DNA from 4 places in the Microbacterium resistens genome. Region 1 is predicted to be linked to each of the others. Evidence: predicted binding sites of a transcription regulator. Region 1 holds the regulator's gene; each other region holds the start of a gene.

Region 1 (4,164 bases):
CCTGCGCGAGCGCCTCGTCCAACGGCACGAGCGCGTCGCCGTAGCGGGAGATCCCGCTCTTGTCGCCGAGCGCCTCGCGGATCGCCTGACCGAGCACGATCGAGACGTCCTCCACGGTGTGGTGCGCGTCGATGTGCGTGTCCCCGGAGGCGCGCACGGCCAGGTCCGTCAGCGAGTGCTTGGCGAACGCCGTCAGCAGGTGGTCGAAGAACGGGACGGACGTGTCGATGCTGCTGCGGCCGGAGCCGTCGAGGTTCAGCTCGACCTCCACCGTCGACTCCGAGGTCGCGCGGTCGCGGCGGGCGGTGCGGGCGGTCATGCTGCCGATCCTACCGAGGCCAGGGCGTCCAGGAACGCCGTCGTCTCGGCCTCCGTCCCCGCGGTGACGCGCAGGTGCCCGGGGATCCCGACGTCGCGGATGAGGACGCCGCGGTCGTACAGCGCCCGCCACGTGGCCGCCGGATCCGCGACGCCGCCGAAGAGCACGAAGTTCGTCCAGGACTCGTGCGGGCGGTACCCGAGAGCCTCGAGTGTCGCCGAGATCCGATCCCGCTGGACCACGATCTCGTCGACCATCGCGAGCATCGTCGGGGCGTTTCGCAGCGCGGCCACCGCCGCCGCCTGCGTGAGGCCGCTGAGGTGGTACGGCAGGCGCACGAGCCGCAGCGCGTCGATGAACGCGGGATCGGCGGCCAGATACCCGACCCGGGCGCCGGCGAACGCGAACGCCTTGCTCATCGTCCGCGATACCGCGAGGCGCTCCCGGCCCGGCAGCAGGGTCAGCGCGGACGGCGATTCGTGCGGCGCGAACTCCTGATAGGCCTCGTCCACCACCACGACACCGCGGGACGCCTCGTACACCGCCTCGATCAGCTCAAGCGGAAGGGGGGTCCCGGTGGGGTTGTTCGGCGCGCACAGCAGGATGACATCGGGATCGGCGGCCGCGACCTGCGCGACCGCGTCGTCGACCGAGACGGTGTAGTCGGGCTGACGCTCCCCCGCCACCCACCGCGCCCCGGTCCCCTGTGCGAGCAGCGGGTACATCGAGTACGTCGGCGCGAAGCCGAAGACGGTGCGCCCGGGTCCTGCGAAGGCCTGCAGGATGTGCTGCAGCACCTCGTTCGACCCGTTCCCCGCCCAGATGTTCGCGGCGTCGAGATCGTGCCCGAGGTAGGAGGCGAACGCCTCGCGCAGGGGCGTGAACTCCCGGTCGGGGTACCGGTTCACCTCGTGAAGCGCGACGGCGATGTCATCGAGGATGTCGTCGGCCACCGCATCCGGGACCGGATGCGTGTTCTCGTTCACGTTCAGCGCGACAGGAAGCGGAGCCTGCGGAGCACCATAGGGGCGGAGGCCGCGGAGGTCGTCGCGTAGCGGCAGGTCATCGAGGGAGACGGTCACCCTCACCATCGTAGGCGCGGAGCCGAGCCGGGGACTCCAGATGACGCTTCGGACAGAGGCCTGAGTCGGCGACCGGCTAGCGGCCGGCCGCGTACTCCGCGGGGATCGACAGCTCGTCGCCGACCACCAGGGCGCCCGGATCCACCAGGTTGAGGCGAGCGATGGCGTCCACCACGTCACGAGGATCGGACTCCGGGGCGACCTCGGCCGCGATGGACCACAGGGTGTCACCCGGCATGACGGTCACGGTGGCGAAGGACCCCGGCGTGGACGCCTCTCCCGAGGCGAGCGCGGAGCCGCCGCTGAGGACCGCGAAGCCGATCGCCGCGGCGACCGGGACAGCGACGAGACCGGCCAGCACGCGGCGACCCCGGACGGTGAGACGCAGCTGGGTGCGCGGGGCCGGGGTGAGGGTGATGCTGCTCATGTCGTCTGCTCCTTCGGGGATCTCGACGTCTGGTCCACCGTCGAGGTGAACCTACGTACCGAACCTATCTTCGAATTCGAACATCTGTCAACCGTTCTTCGAGAAAACCTTCGGACGGGATCCCGACACGCTCGAACAGATCTTCCGCATCCGGCGAGTACTCGGATACGGTTTCGATATCGGAAGCCCATCACGGACCACCGACATTCGAATCCGCCTCGGGTCCCGACGCCCGCAAGCACCTGGAGGATCAGCCATGAGCGACGGCGCCACGACCGACGCAGACATCCCCCGCACGCGACGCCGCAAGAGCCTCAGCGCCAAGCAGATGGCGATCCTCGAGGTGATCCAGACCTCGATCGCGCGGCACGGCTACCCGCCGAGCATGCGCGAGATCGGCGACGCCGTGGGGCTCAAGTCCCTCTCCAGCGTCACGCACCAGCTCGGCCAGCTCGAGCTGAGCGGCTACCTGCGGCGCGATCCGGGCAAGACCCGGGCGATGGAGGTGCTGATCGACCTCCCCGGCACCGCGGGCGAGAACCCGGCGGACACGGCGCCGTCCGTGGGCGACGCCGCCCTGGTGCCGCTGGTCGGCCGCATCGCCGCGGGCATCCCGATCACGGCCGAGCAGCAGGTGGAGGAGATCTTCCCGCTCCCGCGCCAGCTGGTCGGCAAGGGCGACCTGTTCATGCTCAAGGTGTCCGGCGAGTCCATGATCGACGCGGCCATCTGCGACGGCGACTGGGTCGTCGTGCGGTCGCAGAACACCGCCGACAACGGCGAGATCGTCGCGGCGATGCTGGACGGCGAGGCGACGGTGAAGACGTTCCGCCAGCGCGACGGGCACACGTGGCTGCTCCCGCGCAACTCCGCGTTCGAGCCGATCCTCGGCGACGACGCCGTGGTGCTCGGCAAGGTCGTCGCGGTCCTGCGCGCCGTCTGAATCCGCGCGCCGGCCCGGTGCGAGAAGAGGCGCCCTCCCGCGGGAGGGCGCCTCTTCCTGTGACCGCTCAGACCGCGGCCGGGACCTCGGCACGGACGCGACGGGTCGCCTCCACGATGTTGCGCAGGGAGGCGTTGGTCTCCTCGTAGCCGCGGGTCTTCAGCCCACAGTCCGGGTTGACCCAGAGCTGACGCTCCGGGATCTCCGCGACGGCGCGGCGCAGCAGGGCCTCGACCTCGTCCGCGCTGGGGACGCGCGGCGAGTGGATGTCGTACACGCCGGGACCGATCCCGTGATCGAATCCGGAGCCCGCGATGTCCGCGACGACCTCCATGCGGCTGCGCGCGGCCTCGATCGAGGTGACGTCGGCGTCGAGGGCGCGGATCGCGTCGATGACCACGCCGAACTCGGAGTAGCAGAGGTGCGTGTGCACCTGCGTCGCCGGCGCGGCGCCGGCCGTGGCCAGACGGAAGGAGTCCACCGACCACCGCAGGTACGCCGGCTGATCGTCCTTCTTCAGCGGCAGGAGCTCGCGCAGCGCCGGCTCGTCCACCTGGATGACGCCGATCCCGGCTGCTTCGAGGTCGGCGATCTCGTCGCGCAGCGCCAGGGCCACCTGGTTCGCGGTCTCGGCCAGCGGCTGGTCGTCGCGCACGAACGACCAGGCGAGGATCGTCACCGGTCCGGTGAGCATCCCCTTGACGGGCTTCGCCGTGAGCGACTGTGCGTAGGCGGACCAGTCGACGGTGATCGGCGCGGGGCGCGAGACGTCCCCCCAGAGGATCGACGGACGGGTCGCGCGCGAGCCGTAGGACTGCACCCACCCGTGCTCGGTGACGTCGAAGCCGTCGAGGTGCTCGGCGAAGTACTGGACCATGTCGTTGCGCTCCGGCTCCCCGTGGACGAGCACGTCGAGGCCGAGGTCCTCCTGGAGGTCGATGACGCGGCGGATCTCCTCGCGCAGGAAGTCCTCGTAGTCCTCCTTCGTGACCTCGTCCCGGAGGTAGCGCGCCCTGGCCCGGCGGATCTCGCCCGTCTGGGGGAAGGACCCGATCGTCGTCAGCGGCAGGCTCGGCAGATCCAGGGCGGCCTCCTGCGCGGCCACGCGGGTCTCGTAGTCGCCGCGGGAGAAGTCCTCGGCGGTCAGCGCCGCCGTGCGCTCCCGCACCGATCCGTCCCGGACGCCCGGAGCCCCGAGGCGGTCCGCCAGGGCCGTGGAGGCGGCGTCCAGCTCCGCGGCGATGGCGCCGCGTCCCTCGACGAGGCCCTGCGCCAGCGTGACGACCTGCGCAACCTTCTGATCCGCGAAGGCGAGCCACGAGACCAGGCGGGCATCCAGCTTCGACTCGTCGTCGACATCGTGCGGGACGTGCAGGAGCGAGGTGGACGTCGA
Region 2 (4,164 bases), 230 kb from region 1:
CCGCTCCACTGTAGCGAGCGGCGCACCTCGCGGTGCAACCGGGATATTGGAACCGGGTGCAGGAGTCGATATTGGAACCGGGTCCAGGAATCGCGCCCTCAGCCGAGCTGCTCGGTCAGCGCGAACCAGCGCTCCTCGAGCTCTGCCACCTCCGCCTCCTGGGCGGAGATCTCCTTCATCCGCTCGCCGAGACCGGCGTAGTCGGACTGGTCGTGCTCGGCCAAGGCGTGCTTGGCGGCGTCGATCCGGGCCGCGAGCTTCTGCATGCGCCGCTCGAGCGCGGAGACCTCCTTCTCCGCCGCCCGGCGCGCCGCGCCGTCGAGGGCCGTCGCCGGCGCCGGCGTCTCGTCTCGGTTCCCGCGCTCGACGACCGAGGCTCCGGTGGCCTGCTCGCGCTCCCGCAGACGCAGGTACTCGTCGACTCCGCCGGGAAGATGACGCAGACGCTGGTCGAGGATCGCGTACTGCTGATCCGTCACCCGCTCCAGGAAGTACCGGTCGTGCGAGACGACGATGAGCGTGCCCGGCCACGAGTCCAACAGGTCCTCGATCGCCGCGAGCATGTCTGTGTCCATGTCGTTCGTCGGCTCGTCGAGGATCAGCACGTTCGGCTGGTCGAGGAGCACGAGCAGCAGCTGGAGTCGCCGCTGCTGCCCGCCCGACAGGTCCTTCACCGGGGTGGACAGCTGCGCGGACGAGAACCCGAGCCGCTCGAGGAGCTGGCCCGGCGTGAGCTCGGCGGCCTTGGATCCGGTCCCGAACGTGTACGTGGTCCGCAGGCGCCCGAGCACCACGCGCACCGGGTCGTCCCAGACCTCCGTGAGCTCATCCAGGCGCTGGGTCAGCGTGCGGACCTGGACGGTCTTGCCGTGCTTGACGCGCCCCGAGGTCGGCGCGATCGTCCCGGCGACGAGACCCAGGAGCGTGGACTTCCCCGCGCCGTTGACGCCGAGGATCCCGGTGCGCTCCCCCGGCGCGATCCGCCACTCCACGTCACGCAGCACGGTCCGCTCCGGGCTCAGGTCGGTCGCGGGATACGTGACGCCGGCGTCGACCAGGTCCACGACGTCCTTGCCCAGTCGCGACACCGCGAGCGACTGCAGCGCGACGCGGTCCCGGATCTCCGGCACGTCCGCGATGAGGGCGTTGGCCGCGTCGATGCGGAACTTCGGCTTGCTCGTCCGCGCCGGGGCGCCGCGACGGAGCCACGCGAGCTCCTTGCGGGCGAAGTTCTGCCGCTTGGCCTCGGTCGCCGCCGCCATGCGGTCTCGCTCGACCCGCTGCAGGATGTACGCCGCGTACCCGCCCTCGAAGGGCTCGACGATCCGGTCGTGCACCTCCCAGGTCTCCGTGCACACCTCATCGAGGAACCACCGGTCGTGGGTGACGACCAGGAGCGCGCCCTGGTTCGCCGCCCAGCGCTTCTTCAGATGGGCCGCGAGCCAGGTGATCGCCTCGACGTCCAGGTGGTTCGTGGGCTCGTCCAGCGCGATGATGTCCCAGTCGCCCGCCAGCAGCCGCGCGAGCGCCACCCGGCGCCGCTGGCCACCGCTGAGCGCCGCCACGGGAGCCGTCCATTCGAGGTCGCCGACCAGCCCGTCGATGACGTCGCGGACCCGCGGGTCCCCCGCCCACTCGTGCTCCGGCACATCGCCAACGATGGCCGCGGCGACGGTCAGCGCGTCGTCGAGGACGTCGGCCTGGTCGAGCACGCCAATCCGCGTTCCGCCGCGGACCGTCACCCGGCCGGCGTCGGGGTCGAGGCGACCGGCGAGCATCGCCAGGAGGCTCGACTTCCCGTCGCCGTTGCGTCCGACGATCCCGATGCGATCCCCCTCCTCGACCCCGAGGGTGACGGAGTCGAAGACGATGCGGGTGGGGAATTCGAGGTGGAGGCCTTCGGCCCCGAGAAGATGTGCCATGTCCTTACCAGGGTAGACGGCTCCGCGCGCACGTTCGGCGCCCGCCGGGAGGGGGCTCGCACCCCTCGTCGTTCTTGAGGATGTCGCCCCGGACGGCGGAGGATCCGACATGCCTGCATTCCAGGTCACGAATGAGTCTCTCTTCGAATATTTCTTCGAATGTCGGGCCGACTGAAGCTAGGCTCGGAGTATGCCCGATCTGATCCGCATCCTCCAGCAGGCGGCCGCCGCCCTGGCGTCGGCGCGGTCGGACGGGGCCACGCTCACCCGCGCGGACCTGATCGCCGCGAACGACGCCGCCGGTCTGGTCCGGCGCCGGCTCGACGCGGTGCACGCCGAGATCGCCGCCCGCATCGCGGAGGAGTCCCGCCCGGAGCTCGGGCCGGAGAGCCTGGCGAAGCAGCAGGGTTTCCGTACGCCCGCCCACCTCATCGCGACGAGCACCGGCGCCTCCGCGGGCGAGGCGCAGCGCCTGGTGAAGGTCGGCGAGGCCACGGCACCGCGGACCAACCTGATCGGTGAGCCGATGCCGGCACGGTATCCGGCGGTGCAGGCCGCGCTGCACGCGGGCACGATCGGCGCCTCCGCGGCCGGTGCGGTCATCGCGCTGCTCGACCGGGTGCGCGTGAAGGTCGGCGCACAGCGGATCGCCGAAGCGGAGCAGGTGCTGACGGAGCAGGTGCCGGGACTCTCGATCGACGAGATCCGGAGACTGATCGTTCGCGCCGAGGCCTGGCTGGACCCGGACGGCGTCGCGCCCCGGGAGGAGCAGCTGCGCGCGCAGCGCTCGCTGACGATCGTCGAGCGGGACGGCATGATCCACCTCGACGGCCGATTCGACCCGGATTCCGGCGCCCCTCTCCTCGCCGCGATCGACGGATACGTCTCCGCGGAGTTCGCGGCCACGCGTGAGGGGCGCCACCCCGGGGCCATGGACGCCGACCGCCGCCCGGTCGCGCAGATCCGCGCGGATGCGTTGTCCCATCTCGCCGCCCATGCGCTCGGCTGCGAGCGGAGCACGCCCCTGAACGGCGCCACGGTCGTCGTGCGCGTCGGGCTCGGCGACCTCCAGACGGGCACGGGGTCCGCGATGATCGACGGCATCGCACAGCCGGTGAGCATCGCCACGGCCCGCCGGATGGCGGCCGGGGGAAGCGTCATCCCCTGGGTCTGCGGCAGCCGGGGAGAGGTCCTCGACTGGGGTCGACGGCGGCGGCTCTTCAGCCGGGCTCAGAAGCTCGCGCTGACCGAACGCGACGGCGGGTGCGCGATGTGCGGTCTCCCGCCGCATCTGACCCGGGTCCACCACATCCGGTGGTGGCAGCGTGACACCGGTCCCACCGATCTCGACAACGGGGTCCTCCTCTGCGAGACCTGCCACCACCTCATCCACGACAACGGCTGGGACATCCGGATCGACGGCACCGGCGTCGCGGCGCGGGTGTGGTTCCTCCCGCCGCCGTGGAGCGATCCGGCGCGCACGCCCCGCCTCGGCGGACGGGCGAGGACCGATCCCGCGCTCCTGTCCCTCACCGGCTGACCCACGCTCATCCGCGGCGATCCGTCGCGTGCGGCGATGCCGCTGACGCCCGATTTCCCACGCCCGACCATCGCGAAGGGCCGCACGGTCACGACCGTGCGGCCCTTCGGCGTTCGGCTTGCGACGAGGACGCCGCCGGCGGTCACTGGTACTGCTTGACGATCTCCAGCAGGTTCGGCACGTTGGCGTACGCCTCGGCGGCGTTCTCCTTCGTGACGATGACCGGGTCGAGCAGGTACGAGGGAACGACCTTCACGCCGTTGTCGTACTGCTCGGTGTCGTTGACGTCGACCTTCTCGCCCTTCTGGAGCTGGCCGACCATCTTGATCGACTGCTCCACGAGCAGCGCGGTGTCCTTGTTGATCGTGGAGTACTGGATGCCCTCCATGATCGACTTGACCGACTCGACCTCGGAGTCCTGCCCCGTCACGACCGGGACCGGCTTGCCTGCCTGCTGGACGGAGGTGATGATCGCCCGGGCCAGCGTGTCGTTCGGCGACAGCACGCCGTCCACGGTCTTGTCCCCGTACGTCGAGGTGAGGATCGAGTCCATCCGGCGCTGCGCGTTCTCGGCCTTCCAGCCGTCGGTCGCCGTCTGCTTGATGTCGGTCTGCCCGGACGCCACGACGAGCGTGCCGTCGTCGATCTTCGGCTGGAGGACCTCCATGGCCCCGTCGAAGAAGACCGCCGAGTTGGCGTCGT
Region 3 (4,164 bases), 350 kb from region 1:
CCTGGACCTCATCACGACGGCGCCGAGCGTGATCTACGAGGTCACCACCGACACGGGGGAGAAGGTCACCGTCACCAACCCCAGCGAGTACCCGGACGGGCGGGTCGCCTCGGTGGCCGAGCCCATGGTCAAGGCCGCGATCCTGCTGCCCAAGGACTACGTCGGCACGGTGATGGAGCTGTGCCAGTCGCGCCGCGGATCGCTGCTCGGGATGGAGTACTTCTCCGAGGAGCGCGTGGAGCTGCGCTACAACATGCCGCTCGGCGAGATCGTGTTCGACTTCTTCGACCAGCTCAAGTCCAAGACCCAGGGGTACGCCTCGCTCGACTACGAGCCGTCCGGGCAGCAGGAAGCGGACCTCGTGAAGGTCGACATCCTGCTTCAGGGGGACAAGGTGGACGCGTTCAGCTCCATCGTCCACCGGGACAAGGCCTACGCCTACGGCACGATGATGGCGGAACGGCTGCGCAAGCTCATCCCGCGCCAGCAGTTCGAGGTGCCGATCCAGGCCGCCATCGGCGCCCGGATCATCGCCCGCGAGACCATCCGCGCCATGCGCAAGGACGTGCTCGCGAAGTGCTATGGCGGCGACATCACCCGCAAGCGCAAGCTCCTGGAGAAGCAGAAGGAGGGCAAGAAGCGCATGAAGATGGTCGGGCGCGTCGAGGTCCCCCAGGAGGCGTTCATCGCCGCGCTGTCCGGGGACGTCGAAGGCAAGGACAAGAAGTAGTCCGATGCGCCGACCGGCGTATCCGCGCGGGATCACACGTGAGCCGGTGCAGCGCGTTCCCCGCGGGATGCGGCTGATCGAGCGCTCCACGGAGGTTCCGCCCGCGGCGCGGACCGCGGTGGCGTCGTTGATCTCGACGTGGGACTTCAAACGCCGGGTCGGTTTCGGCGCGCCCGAGGCGGCGCCCGCGCCGGGGCAGGTCGGCACGTTGTCCCTCCGCGTGGTCGGGAAGCGGTTCGACGAGCCGGTGCGCGTGGTGTGGGCGGGGGCCTCGGGGTTCGGCTACGAGGCGATGCCAGGACACCCGCTGTACGGCGAGGAGTCGTTCGTCCTTGATGAGTCGGGCCGCTTCACCGCCCGCTCGATCTCGTGCCCCGCCGCGTGGCGCTGGCGCGTCGTCACCCCGGCCCTGCGGATCCTGCAGCATCGCACCATGGCCGCGTACGTGCGCGTGGTGAACGACGCGGTCCGTGAATCGGCGTCGACAAGACGCTGACGGAGCGCCCGGCAAGGAAGGACCTTCTCCTGCGCCCGCCCTCGGTCGTTGTGCGCCCCCGGCCGTTGTGCGAGTGCCGTCCCGGTCGTTGAGCGAGCGGAGCGAGTCGAAACGCACTCACGCCTCGGCCTCCTCCCGGTCGCCGTGGTTGTCCACACCTCCACCCGAGTGTCGTACATATGTTCTACTCTGGGGTCATGTTCACCACCGCCCCGTCGTCTACCGCTCGTTCGCGGGAGGGGTTGTTGGATGCGTGGGTGGCGACGCGTCGGCAGATCGCCCGGTTGGAGGCGGAGGCCTCGGCGTTGTTGGCGGAGCGGGTGACCCTGTTCGAGGGGGATGTGCGGGCTCAGCCGGTGCATCGTGACAGTATTCGCCGGTCGATGATCGCGGAGTACGCCGCGGCGGGGCGGGTGTCGCGGGGGACGGTGGAGCGGGCCTTCGCCGACGCGGAGGTCCTGGCCGCGCAGCTGCCGGACGTGAAGGAGCGGTGGCCGGAAGGGACGATCACTGCTGCGCATGTGCGGGAGATCGTGCACGCGTCGCGGATCCTGCGCGACGCGATCGTCTCGGGCTCGGCGGACCCCGAGGTGTTGACGCTCTATCAGGCGGCGGTGTTGGAGGTCGCGGAGCACGAGTCCCCGGCACGGACCCGGGTGTTGGCGCGGCAGGTCGCCGCCGCCCTGGCGCCTGCCGCGGTGGTGGAGCGGCATCGTGCGGCCTGGCCGGACCGGTGCGTCACGATCCGGTCCCTCGATGACGGTCTCGCGTTGATCACCGCGGTGATCCCCGAGGTCTACGCCGTCGCGATCATGGACCGCCTCACCCGCATGACCCACCACATCCGCCGCCGTCCGGCACCGGACACCACCTCCGGCAACGAAACCGACACCAGGGACGTCATCAACGCCGATACCACCGACGCCGCTGAGGCCCTGGACCTCACCGTTCCCTCCGGTCCTGACACCGCCGATGTCGCAGAACCCACGGGCACCGCGGACACCGCCGATGTCGTGGATGGGCGGACAGCCGATCAGGTCCGCGCGGACCTGTTCACCGACCTGCTCCTCGCCGCCGACCCCACCCCCGTCCACGGCACAGGGCTGGACCGCATCCAGGCGCACATCCAGGTCACCGTCGCCGCGACCACCCTCGCCGGACACGACGACCGACCCGCCGAGCTCGACGACCACGGCCCCCTCCACCCCGACCTCGCCCGCGCCCTCGCCGGCCGACACACTGGATGGACCCGCCTCTTCCTGGGCCCCGACGGCATCCTCACCCACACCGACACCTACACGCCCACCATCCCCATGCGCCGTCACCTCCGCGCCCGCGACCAACACTGCCGATTCCCCGGCTGCACCACCCCCGCGCACCACTGCGACATCGACCACACCCACGATCACGCCCGAGGCGGACCCACCACCCTCACCAACCTCGCCCACCTCTGCCCGACCCACCACACCCTCAAACCCCCCGACATCCCGGACGCCCACCGATGGACCGCACGACAACACCCCGACGGCACCATCCAATGGACCAGCCCTCTCCAACGCACCTACGCCCACCCACCGCCCCGACGCATCATGTTCCTCTAGAGGAGCATTGCCACCCGCGGGACGCAGGGCCGCAGAAGGCGCAGCCGGGGAGAAGGGGCCATGTTCGCCGCGGACGCTGCGCCGGAGAGACGCGCGACGAGGACCGGCGGTGACGCGAACGGCGCACAATGTGGAGAACCTGAGTGAGCGCCGAGAGGTCGGCAAGTAGGCTGGTCTCATGCGTCGCGGGACTTTCCGAGAAGGCACGGTGGACTATGCCGCCGTGGGGGCCACTCACGCCCCCGACCTCATGCAGTATCCGCCGGAGCACAGTCTTCCCGCCGAGGAGTCGTGGCGCATCGGCAGTGGCGAGGAGCGTTTCCGCGTCGCCAGCGAGGCTCTGCTGTCATGGACCGCGCAGCGGGCCGCGGGTCTCGAGATCGAGGATCTGCGCCCGGCGTCCGGCCCCGCCTACGCGGGCGTCAGCTTCGATGCCGAGGGCACGCCCATCGCGCCGAGCAAGAACGAGATCGAGCAGCGCTTCGATGCCGACGGCACGCCGTTCGTCGGCCCCGGCATGACGCTGCGCGTGCGCGGGCGAGCGGGCGGGATGCGTGCGGACGCTGAGCTGCGCGTCATCTCCGTGACGGAGGAGCCGCGGCGGGTGGGCTTCGTGCTCGGCACCGTCGGCGGGTCCGTGGTGAGCGGCGAGGAGTCGTTCGACCTGGACTGGCGCGAGGACACCGACGAGGTCTGGTTCACCGTCCGCGCCTTCGACCGGCCCAACGCCTTCCTGTACCGGACGATCCCGGCGCTCGTGCGCCGTCGTCGACGCGAGCTGTTCGCCCGCTACCTGCGCGCCATCTCGCCGCTGTACACGACGCCGCTGTGAGCGCCGCACGATGAGGGGTCGGCGCTGATGGCCGGGCCCCTTCCGCTCGGCGATGCCGCCCCGGCCGACGGCCGTCTGCCGGAGGACCTGCCGATCGACGCGTCGACGCCCTTCTCGGCGTACCTGCACGTGCCGTTCTGCCGGGTCCGCTGCGGATACTGCGATTTCAACACCTACACCGCCTCCGAGCTGCGCGGCGCCCGTCAGGACACGTACGCGGACACGCTGCTCCAGGAGGTCGCGCTCGCCCGCGGCATTCTGGCGGAGCGGGGCGCGCTGCGGCCCATGGACACGGTCTTCTTCGGCGGTGGCACGCCCACGCTCCTGCCGCCCGGGGACCTCGCCCGGATGCTGGCCGGCGCCGTGGACGCGTTCGGCCTGTGCGCCGGCGCCGAGGTCACCGTCGAGGCGAATCCCGACACCGTCACGGCTCCGGTCGCGCGGGAGCTGGCGGCCGCGGGGGTAACCCGGATGTCGATCGGCATGCAGTCGGCGGTACCGCACG
Region 4 (4,164 bases), 1.7 Mb from region 1:
CGGTCGAGGCGATCGCGAAGCGCCTCGGCATCTCGCGCGTGACCGCGTACGCCTACCTGGAGGAGGCCCGCTCGCGCACCTGAACCCGCGCCGCCACCGGTCGTTGAGCGAGGAGCGCAGCACCGAGACGAAACGCGCCACCCCGGTCAGCGGCCGATCGGGCGGACCACGACCCGACGGCGGTCCCGCACCCAGACGTCGCCCGTGGCACGGTGCTCGGCCCGCGTCGTGAAGCGGTACCGGTACGACACGGCCCGCACCCACCGCGGCGGGCGCCCCTCGAACGGATCGCGGGCGAGCAGCCGCAGCGTCGCCGGGTCGGCCTCGAGCAGCCGCCCGAGGAACCGCCCGAACCACTCCTCCAGGGACCACCCCAGCGGCAGGAACCACATCAGCCAGTCCAGCCGCAGGTGGTACGGCGCGAACTGCCGGGGGATCCGCGCCACGTCCCCCGGCTTGCCGCGGAAGCCGTACTCCTCCCACCGCGCGCCCTCCGGATCCGGATCCTCGGTCCCTTCGACGACGATCTCGATCCGCACCTTCGTGACCGACCCGAAGGCGCCGTACGCGTTGGCGAGCTGCCAGCGGGTGAACGAGGCGTTCATCTGCTGGTCGCGTGAGGCGAGGTTGCGCAGCGCCGGCCATGACAGCACGAGGTACCCGGCCGCGACGATCCCCGTCACGACGAGCCAGGGCACGGGGATCCCCCCGAACGGTCCGGACCAGGCGCGCGCGTCGCCGGACCCGGGGATCCCGATCGCGGAGCAGGCGAGCACGATCGTCGCGGCGTTCAGCCACGCGAAGTTCCCCGTGAGCACCAGCCAGAGCTGGGTCGCGATGACGATCCCCGCGCCGACCATCCCGACCACGGCGCCGATGCTCGCGAGCGCCGGCGCCGCGTCGCGGAACAGTCCGAGGATCGGCGCGAACAGCAGCCACGGCGCCCCGAGCTGCGCGACGTGGTTCCCGACGACCTCGAGCCGGTGGAACCACGCGGGCAGCAGGTGCGCCTGGCGGCTGAGCGGCCCGGGCATCGGCTGGGTCTCGTGGTGGTACATCAGCGCCGTGAGATCGCGCCACTCCCGCCCGCCGCGGATCTTGATCATCCCCGCGCCGAACTCCAGCCGGAACACCAGCCACCAGAACAGCACGATCACGACGGTCGGCGGCGGCTGATCCCCCGACCCGAGGAACGCGGCGAGGAACCCGGCCTCCAGCAGGAGCATCTCCCACCCGAAGCCGTAGAAGGTCTGACCGATCGACGAGATCGACATGTACCCCAGCCACAAGGCGAGGAAGCAGAGCATGGGCGCCCAGGGCGGACCGAGCTGAGGGAGACCGGCGACGACCGCGGAGGAGACGACCATGCCCGCGACGCACAGGGCGACGAGGCGCCGGTCCGTGTACCGGACGTACCGGAACAGCGTCGGGCGCAGCAGTCGGGCGCGCTCCTTCCGCTCCCCGATCCACTCCAACAGCTCGGGGGCCGGCAACAGGCCCCGTTCGCCCAGGAGCGGGCGGAACTGGTTGAGCGTGGAGAGGAACGCGACGAGGTAGAGCGCGGCGATGCCGCGCTGGAGCACCTCGCGCGCAAGGCCGAAGTCAACGGCCGCGAACCCGTCCATGGCGGAAGGCTACGCGCGCCGCGCCGGGGCGGGAACGGGGGTTGCGCTTCCGCCTCCGGAGCCCAGGCCCGAGGATGAGGGCATGACCGCCGACGCGCATCGCCCCCGCCAGCTCCGCCTCATCATCGAGACCGACGACTTCGATCAGGCGCTCCGCTTCTACCGCGACGTCCTCGGCATGCCCGAGCAGCTCGCGTTCGCCACCGAGGGAGACGACCGCGTCGCGATCCTGCACGCCGGGATCGCGACGATCGAGCTCGCGACGCCGACGCACGCGCGGAACGTGGACGAGGTCGAGGGGGCGCCGCATGCCCCAGGCACCCTGCGGATCGCGCTCGAGGTGGCTGACACCGAGCACGCCGTCGCAGTCACCCGCGAGGCCGGAGCCGACATCCTCGCCCCGCCGGTGCGGACGCCGTTCCGAAGCCTGAACGCCCGCGTGCAGGGTCCGGCCGGATGGCAGGTGACGTTCTTCCAGGAGCTGGAGTCGATCGAGGAGCGCGCCGCACGGCCGGGGTTCACGACCGATGAGGACCGCCCCCGCGGCACCTGACGTCGGCGGCGTCTCACGAGAGGCTCCGCCTTCACCACGTGTTCGAAGTGATGTTCTATCATGTTCTCCACAGGTCGACCGTCAGACCGGGCTATGTCGTAGCTTTGTTCTATGCTGAGGTGATGGTGCACAACTCGGATCTGTATCTCGCTCGCAGCGGCGAGATCGTCGAGCGGTGCCGGGAGCTGGATGCCCGGATCGCTCGGCTGGAGGCGGAGAAGGCGGAGCTGCTGGGGGAGCGCGTCCGGCTTCTCCTGGATGAGGTGCCGCCGGGGAGCGCGGGGTTCGAGGCCGCGGAACGGTCGATGTTCGCCGAGGTGTCGGCGGGACTGAAGGTGACGCGGTTTGCGGCGACGAAGGCGCTGGCCACGGGGTTCGCGCTGAGTGACCGGTTTCCCGCGACGGCGTCGGCGCTCCGGAACGGGGCGATCTCGCGGCGGCATGCAGAGGTGATCGTCGACGGCGCCGCTCCGCTCGGAGTAAGCGCGACGGACGCACACCGTGCGTACGAGGGGCAGGTGGTGCCGTACGCGTCCGCGGAGACGCCGGCGCGGACGCAGGCGTTCGCGCGGTCGGTGGTGGCCGCCGTGGCGCCCCGCACCGCCGTGGAGAGGCACGCACGGGCCCGTGACGATCGACGGGTGACGGTCCAGGATGTCGAGGACGGGATGAGCTGGCTCTCCATCCTGATGCCCTCCGTGCTCGCCCACGCGGTGCACGAGAGGGTGACGGGGATCAGCCGGGGCATCCGGGCGCTGCGCGCCGCAGGCGGCCGAGGCGCGTTCGGGCACGACGCCTTCGAGCACGACGCGTTCGACCACGACGAGTCCGGGCACGACGCGGTCCCGAACGGCGTGGACTCCGGCGGCGCGCCGGGAGCCGCCCGGGAGTCCGGGCGCCTTCCGCTCATGGGCGAGGAGGTGTCGACGGAGGACGAGGACGAGGTCTTCGCCTTCGAGCAGATCGTCGCCGGTCTCGGAGAACCCCGCGCCGCCGAGCGCACCCTCGACCGGATCCGTGCCGACGAGCGCACCCTCGACCAGATCCGCGCGGACGTCGTCACCGACCTCCTCCTCGCCGCCCGCACCGACACGCTCCACGCGACCGGGACGGCGGCGATCCGACCGACCGTGCAGGTGACGATCGCGGCGACCACCCTCGCCGGTGTCGATGACCGGCCGGCGGAGCTCGACGATCACGGTCCGGTCCACCCCGACCTGGTCCGGGCGCTCGCCGGCGGAGCGGAGCACTGGGAACGGCTGTTCCTCTCCCCGACGGGGATGATCACCCGCACCGACAGCTACGCCCCGACCGAGCGGATGCGGCGCCACCTCCGCGCGCGCGACCGGCACTGCCGATTCCCCGGCTGCCGGATCCCTGCGCGCGCCAGCCAGATCGACCACAACCACGACCACGCTCGCGGCGGCCCCACGACGATCGACAACCTCGCCCACCTCTGCCCCGCACACCACGCGCTCAAGCACCCCGACCAACCCGACCGCTGGCGATGGACCGCACGACAACGCGACGACGGATCCCTCGTCTGGACCGACCCCACCGGACACGTCCACACCGACACCGCCCCACCCCGCGTCCAGTTCACCTGAGACACCGCACCCCGGTCGTTGAGCGAGGAGCGAAGCACCGAGACGAAACGGCTCACAGCCCCGGGTCACCACGTTTCGACTCGCTCCGCTCGCTCAACGACCGAAGAGCCGCGCCGCCCCCGGTCGTTGAGCGAGAAGCGAAGCACCGAGACGAAACGGCTCACAGCCCCGGGTCACCACGTTTCGACTCGCTCCGCTCGCTCAACGACCGAAGAGCCGCGCCGCACCCCCGGTCGTTGAGCGAGGAGCGAAGCACCGAGACGAGACGCCTGCGCGCCTCAGGGGAAGGTGCTGTCCGCGATCTCCCGTGCGGCCGCGCGCATCAGCGGGACGGCCCGCGCGACGAACGACTCCCCCACGCGGCTGGACGGCCCGGCGA

Evidence for each region. Region 1 encodes LexA, which represses DNA repair genes until DNA is damaged. Its sites were predicted from a motif close to TCGAACANNTGTTCGA; they were not measured.
Region 2: a site for LexA is predicted at 2,066-2,081, ahead of K8F61_RS00615 (HNH endonuclease signature motif containing protein). Genes of this name have one in related genera too.
Region 3: a site for LexA is predicted at 1,398-1,413, ahead of K8F61_RS03395 (HNH endonuclease signature motif containing protein). Genes of this name have one in related genera too.
Region 4: a site for LexA is predicted at 2,221-2,236, ahead of K8F61_RS12700 (HNH endonuclease signature motif containing protein). Genes of this name have one in related genera too.

What each region holds. Positions count from the first base shown of each region.
Region 1 is NZ_CP082781.1:364,871-369,034, reverse strand. Features, by position in the region: gene hisB (imidazoleglycerol-phosphate dehydratase HisB) at 1-319, opposite strand, end outside; gene K8F61_RS01715 (histidinol-phosphate transaminase) at 316-1,410, opposite strand; gene K8F61_RS01710 (LysM peptidoglycan-binding domain-containing protein) at 1,478-1,828, opposite strand; gene lexA (transcriptional repressor LexA) at 2,085-2,771, shown strand; gene metE (5-methyltetrahydropteroyltriglutamate--homocysteine S-methyltransferase) at 2,839-4,164, opposite strand, start outside.
Region 2 is NZ_CP082781.1:133,266-137,429, reverse strand. Features, by position in the region: gene K8F61_RS00620 (ABC-F family ATP-binding cassette domain-containing protein) at 99-1,922, opposite strand; gene K8F61_RS00615 (HNH endonuclease signature motif containing protein) at 2,113-3,462, shown strand; gene K8F61_RS00610 (substrate-binding domain-containing protein) at 3,605-4,164, opposite strand, start outside.
Region 3 is NZ_CP082781.1:719,329-723,492, forward strand. Features, by position in the region: gene lepA (translation elongation factor 4) at 1-730, shown strand, start outside; gene K8F61_RS03390 (DUF1990 family protein) at 735-1,226, shown strand; gene K8F61_RS03395 (HNH endonuclease signature motif containing protein) at 1,484-2,827, shown strand; gene K8F61_RS03400 (DUF1990 family protein) at 3,006-3,659, shown strand; gene hemW (radical SAM family heme chaperone HemW) at 3,687-4,164, shown strand, end outside.
Region 4 is NZ_CP082781.1:2,689,484-2,693,647, forward strand. Features, by position in the region: gene K8F61_RS12685 (helix-turn-helix transcriptional regulator) at 1-83, shown strand, start outside; gene K8F61_RS12690 (lipase maturation factor family protein) at 147-1,625, opposite strand; gene K8F61_RS12695 (VOC family protein) at 1,708-2,178, shown strand; gene K8F61_RS12700 (HNH endonuclease signature motif containing protein) at 2,301-3,785, shown strand; gene K8F61_RS12705 (IclR family transcriptional regulator) at 4,064-4,164, opposite strand, start outside.